One region of the Lentibacillus sp. Marseille-P4043 genome, then DNA from elsewhere that is predicted to be linked to it. Evidence: predicted binding sites of a transcription regulator. Region 1 holds the regulator's gene; the other holds the start of a gene.
The links. Region 1 encodes LexA, which represses DNA repair genes until DNA is damaged. Its sites were predicted from a motif close to CGAACATATGTTCG; they were not measured.
Positions count from the first base shown of each region.

Region 1 (3,439 bases):
TCAATAAAAATAAAGGTGATTTGAAAAGCTGGGAGGCTAACGAATGAGTTCAAAATTGTCGAAGGAACAAATTTATCAAATAATAGAGGAGGAAAATGTTCGATTTATACGCTTGCAATTTACGGACATGCTGGGGACAATTAAAAATGTTGAAATTCCGTTAAGCCAATTGGATAAAGCGTTAGATAATAAAATGATGTTTGATGGATCCTCAATTGAAGGTTTTGTTCGGATTGAAGAATCTGATATGTATTTGCATCCAGACCTAGATACATTTGTCGTATTCCCATGGACATCTGACAAAGGAAAAGTTGCGCGATTTATTTGTGATATTTACAATCCAGATGGAACACCATTTGAAGGATGTCCAAGATATAATTTGAAACGAAATCTTAAAAAAATGGAAGAATTAGGTTACTCAGCATTTAATATTGGTACAGAACCAGAATTCTTTTTATTTAAACTAGATGAGCATGGTGACCCATCATTGGAATTGAACGATCGGGGCGGGTATTTTGATTTAGCTCCAACAGATTTAGGGGAAAACTGCCGTCGTGATATAGTTCTTGAATTGGAAGAAATGGGATTTAATATTGAAGCATCCCATCATGAAAGTGCACCAGGTCAACATGAAATTGACTTCCAATATTCCGATGCAGTTAAACATTGTGATGATATTCAAACATTTAAGCTTGTTGTTAAGACGATCGCTCGAAAACATAACTTACATGCAACATTTATGCCTAAACCATTATTTGGTGTTAACGGCTCTGGTATGCATGTAAATATGTCCTTATTTAAGGATGGAGAAAATGTATTCTTTGACAATGATGGGGATATGCAGCTGAGCGAAATAGCGTATCAATTTACAGCTGGACTTATTAAACATGCTACAAGTTTCACTGCTGTGACAAATCCAACTGTAAATTCCTATAAACGTTTAGTTCCGGGATATGAGGCGCCAAGTTATGTTGCGTGGTCAGCACAAAATCGGAGTCCATTAGTACGGATCCCGTTTTCAAGAGGATTAAGTACCAGGGTTGAACTTAGAAGTGTTGACCCCGCCGCAAACCCTTATATGGCTATGGCAGTACTTCTTGCGTCAGGTCTTGATGGGATTACGTCAAAACTAACACCGCCAGAACCAGTAAACCGCAACATTTATGTAATGGATAAAGCAGAACGTGAAAGAAACGGAATCAAAGACTTACCTGCAACATTGATGGATGCACTAAGTGAGTTGGAAAAAGATGAAGTTGTTTCAGTTGCACTAGGTGAGCATCTTTATGAGCATTTTATTGAGGCTAAAGAGATTGAATGGGACATGTTCAGAACAACTGTACACCCATGGGAACGTGAACAGTATTTAGCGTCTTATTAAAAAATCCCCTTGATACGTATTCAACGTATCAAGGGTTTTTTAATGGATGTTTCGGTATAATCCAATTACTTTACCTAGAATCGTAACATTTTGATAGATTAACGGTTCCATTGTTGCGTTCTCAGGTTGTAAGCGAATATGATCTTTTTCCTTGAAGAATCGTTTTACTGTAGCTTCATCCTCATCTGTCATTGCCACAACAATATCTCCGTTTTGCGCCGTGTTTTGTTGTTTTACAATAACCATGTCACCATTTAATATACCAGCTTCGATCATGCTTTCTCCTTCGATTACTAAGACATATAAACTATCATCTGGTCCTGCGCTTGAACTTGGCAAGGGGATGAATTCTTCAATATTTTCTACAGCGGTAATCGGAATTCCGGCGGTAACTTTTCCTATAACCGGTGCATATCGGGCCTCTTCTTTCGGTATATTATTTTCTTCTGACGGATTTAAAACCTCTATTGCTCTAGGTTTCGTCGGGTCTCTCCTTATATAGCCTTTACTCTCTATTCTTGCAAGATGACCGTGAACAGTAGAACTTGACGCAAGACCAACTGCTTCAGCTATTTCTCTTACGGACGGTGGATAGCCTTTTTTGCTAACCTGGTCCTTAATAAAATCAAGAATCATTTGCTGCCTTTTGGAAAGTTTAGTCATTTAGCAAACACCTCACGCATATTATTTATTGATACTAGTTTATCACTAGAATCATTAATAAGCAAACGTTCGTTCGAAAATACATTGACAAGATCGTACGTTCGATGTACTATATTGATAGACGAACAATAGTTCTTATTTGATGAAGGAGCTGATTGATATGTTTGGAAAACTTACTAAAACAGATGTATTCTATCTTGTTACTTTTGCTTTAACATTGGGGTTTTTATACTTTTCAATGGTTACCAGCGCATAGTATACTGATATAAGTGAAGGGGTAATTGGATTGAAAGCGATTCTTTATTGTCGGGTAAGTACAGATAAAAAAACGCAGGAAACATCTTTAGCACGACAAAAGCAGGAACTCATCAGTCTTGCAACACGTTATGAATTCACTGTTGTTGAGATAATCGAAGAGCAAGCAAGTGGTTACGATATAGACCGTGATGGTATATTTCAGCTACTTGATTACTTTTCTGCCAATAAAGCGGATTGTTTACTGATCCAGGACGAAACTAGGTTAGGGAGAGGGAATACAAAAATTGCGTTATTTCATCAACTGCATAAATTGAATATATCGATATACACTGCAATTCAGGACGGACAGTTGGAACTATCCGAATCCGATTCAATGGTTTTACAAATTGTCGGAATTGTTGAGGAGTATCAGCGGAGGATTCACAATACAAAAATTAGACGGGGAATGAAAAAAGCCATTCACGAAGGTTATGATCCAAGTAAGAATTTAACACATCGCAATCAAGCGCCTGGTAGAGAAAGAAAAACATTCCCTATTGAAGAAGTTGTCAAACTGAGACAGAAGAATTTAACCTTTGAGGAAATTGCTAATACACTAAATGGCATGGGACATTCGGTTTCCAAAGCAACGGTTCATCGAAGATATCAAGAACATCAAGAACATCAAGAACATCTTAACGCTTGAAACTCTTATAAAGGAAAGGTATCATGAAAAGGCAAGAACGTGATTATTGTTCTTGCTTTTTTGCATGGTACAGGAGGTATTTTTTATGATAGCCAAAGAGAAATTAGATAGAATAAATAAATTAGCTAATAAGTCGAAAACTGAAGGGTTGACAGACAAGGAAAAAAAAGAACAAAAAGAACTCAGGCAAGAATATTTACAAAACGTTCGTAAATCCTTTAAAAATCAATTTAAAACAATGACTGTTGTTGACCGCGAAGGCAATGATGTTACACCACAAAAGTTGCGTGACCTGCAAGGAAAAAATAAAGATCAATAATTGCCAATACTATTAAAGGTAAAGTATTACTTGTGGGAAATCCATCTTCATTATAAAATGTTAAGAGGTAGAAAGTATGTAAAATGAAAGGGGAATAAATATGTCAAAAGATGTCGAGCAGTTATCCATTAAT
Region 1 is NZ_LT984884.1:2,945,138-2,948,576, reverse strand. It holds gene C8270_RS14645 (MerR family transcriptional regulator) at 1-7, shown strand, start outside; gene glnA (type I glutamate--ammonia ligase) at 44-1,381, shown strand; gene lexA (transcriptional repressor LexA) at 1,421-2,044, opposite strand; gene C8270_RS14630 (YneB family resolvase-like protein) at 2,331-2,987, shown strand; gene C8270_RS14625 (DUF896 domain-containing protein) at 3,073-3,306, shown strand; gene tkt (transketolase) at 3,407-3,439, shown strand, end outside.

Region 2 (3,439 bases), 890 kb from region 1:
ATCTTCCGCCATCTTCTTCGTCAATGTCGTAACGAGCACTCGCTCATTGTGTTCTGTTCGCTTATTAATCTCACCAATTAAATCATCAATTTGTCCCTTAATTGGGCGAACGTCTATTTCGGGATCTAATAAACCGGTTGGACGAATAATTTGTTCGGTCATTTCTGGTGAGTGTTCCATTTCATATGGTCCAGGTGTTGCCGAAACGTAGATGAGCTGATTGGTTTGCTTCTCAAATTCACCAAATTTCAATGGTCGATTATCCAATGCTGACGGAAGCCGAAACCCGTGATCAACTAATACTTGTTTTCTAGCCCTGTCACCATTATACATCCCTCTAATTTGTGGTAGTGTAGCGTGTGATTCATCGATAACCACCAAGAAGTCGTCTGGGAAATAATCAAACAAGGTATAAGGAGTTGCACCTTCCTCACGCAACGTTAAATGCCTTGAATAGTTTTCAATTCCTGAACAAAAACCCATTTCTTGCATCATTTCGATGTCATAATTTGTCCGTTGTTCTAGTCGCTGTGCTTCTAGCAGTTTGTTCTGATCGCGTAATTCCTTTAATCGTTCTTCCAACTCTTTTTCAATGTTTTCGATCGCTTTTTTCAGCCTTTCCTCCCGCGTAACAAAGTGGGAAGCAGGGAAAATCGTTACATGCTCACGGTCACCAATAATTTCTCCTGTAAGTGCATCAACTTCACGAATTCGATCTATTTCATCACCAAAAAATTCAATCCGCAAACAATGTTCTTCTCGAGAAGCAGGAATTACTTCAACAGAGTCCCCCCGCACACGGAACGTACCACGTTGAAAATCAATATCATTTCTCGCATATTGGATATCTACCAAGTCTCGTAACAATTGATCACGTTCTTTTTCCATTCCCATTCTTAATGAAAGCATGTGACTACCGTATTCTTCTGGTGAACCTAGTCCATAAATACAAGAGACACTAGCAACTACTAAAACATCACGACGTTCAAAAAGTGATGACGTTGCTGAGTGGCGTAATTTATCGATCTCATCATTGATACTAGCATCTTTCTCAATAAATGTATCTGATGATGGTACATATGCTTCTGGTTGATAGTAATCGTAAAAACTTACAAAGTATTCCACAGCATTATTCGGAAAATATTCTTTAAACTCACTGTAAAGCTGACCTGCTAATGTTTTATTATGTGCTATAACAAGTGTTGGTCGGTTGATCTCCTGGACAACGTTTGAGACGGTAAATGTTTTCCCTGTACCCGTTGCCCCAAGTAGCGTTTGATGACGTTGACCTGCCAACACTTTGTCAACTATTTCTTTTATTGCTTTCGGTTGATCTCCCTGAGGCTCATATTTAGCCACTAGTTCAAACTGTTCTTCCACAAGGCAACCTCCGTTCATCTTCGTAATCATCTTATCATTATTTATCTAGTTTAACATAAACGCGAACAAATATTCTAACACTTTGCTTATCTATTGTCCATTGTACCCGAAATCTAACCTATAAAATCATCTCTAGCCAAACACAAAAACACCAGCCAGTCGCTGATGTTTTTCTAATTAGTATGGGCAGCTATTAATTTGTCAACAATTTCGTATATTGATTCCTCCACGAGATTTTTGTGATACGCCTTCATTTTTTGCTGGTACATTTCCCTTTGGTTGCTGTTCGAGAAAAAGCTAATAATTTGATGTTCCAAATCGTTTAGTGTTGATCGTATTATTAATCCTTGCTGTTGCAATTGATCCGCATTAATTTCCTCTTGACCCGGCAATGGATTAAAAACAAAAATCGGTTTCTTTTTTTGTAAACTTTCACTGATTGTGACACCTCCTGGTTTTGTCACGACAGCATCAACTTGTTCGTATAAATCATTCATTTCATCCCTGCATGTTATGTAAGAATGAGGGATAACATTCGGATTACTTCTCCGTTTAATCTCTTCGTACAACTTTTTATTTTTACCACATAAGATATGAAAACGAAGACAATCTTCGCATATTTTATCCAGTAAACGTGCGATTGCCCCAACCCCAAGACTTCCACCAGTAACAAGCAGTGTAATTGTTCTTGTCATCTGCCGCTCCTTTCCCTGTCTGAAAAATGCAGAATGGACAGGAATGCCAGTAATAAAAATACGATCTGCTTGGATTCCTTGATCTACTAAGTAATCTTTGACCATAGCAGTTGGGACAAAATGATAATCAATACCATGTAACCCCCATATACGATTGATAAAATAATCCGTATACACATTAATAATTATCGCATCAAGCTGTTTTTTCTCCTTTAATCTACTGGCAATCATGGATGGAAGCGCATGTGTACAAAAAATTATTCGAGGCTTTTTCTCCTGAATCAATCGCTTAAAAAAATATGTAAATAATAATTCATAAAGAACATGACGACTGGAGTGAATGGTTCGGTTATATGCTGCATGCTGGTAGAGCCAATTATAAACATTTGGGAATAGTTTGATCCACGTCAAATAAGTGGATGACACTGCTTTCTCAATCCCCCCATAACTATAGGACAAGATATCCACTTTTTCACAACTTATTTTTTGCTCACATTTTTTCAAATCATGTATTATGGCATCTGCAACATGATGATGCCCTGTTTGAATTTGCATAAATGGCAAAAACAAAGCTGCTATCCGTTGGTTCATTGCGATCATCTCCAAATAAGTTGTGTTCAAAGAGAAGGATAAAAATTTTCACCGGACTTTTTTGTACTCTATTAGCTAATCCCATCAATTACCTCTCAATCAGCTTAACGACGCATGGTATAATTTTAAGTGGAGAGGAGATTTCTTCTATGAAAATTATACTTACGCTTATTTTGATCATTATCATTATTCTTATCTATAAAGCATATAAAAACACAAAAGACGTTACAATTAATAAAATCACAGTCGCAAATCAGCCAAACAATCTGAAGCAGTCGTTATCCATCCTGCATCTTTCCGATATACATGTAGAACATATCTCGATAACACCAGAACAATTAGCAACTAAACTAAAAAACGAATCGTTTGATATCATTGCTCTAACAGGTGATTTCTTAGATCGCAAACGAAGTATTCCAAAACTAGCACCTTATTTGGACGTTCTCCAGCATTTACATCCGAAGTACGGGATTTATGCTGTCTTTGGCAATCATGATTACGTTCTTCATGACACAGACCTTCATGAACTTAAAATGCTGTTAGAAACTTACGGTTGCCATGTTTTACAAAATGCTAGTGAAACAATCACAATAAACGAAAGCAAGGTAAATATTATCGGCATTGATGACTATAGTACGAATCGAAGTAATATCCCATTAGCTTTTCAACATGTTAAAAATGGGACAAACATTATTCTGACTCATGACCCAACAGTAGTTCTGGACATGGACAGTTATAAATTCGACTATTTGATGGCAGGTCATTTTCACGGC
Region 2 is NZ_LT984884.1:2,053,824-2,057,262, reverse strand. It holds gene uvrB (excinuclease ABC subunit UvrB) at 1-1,380, opposite strand, end outside; gene C8270_RS09975 (MGDG synthase family glycosyltransferase) at 1,554-2,666, opposite strand; gene C8270_RS09970 (metallophosphoesterase) at 2,816-3,439, shown strand, end outside.
Region 2: a site for LexA is predicted at 1,443-1,456, ahead of uvrB (excinuclease ABC subunit UvrB). Genes of this name have one in related genera too.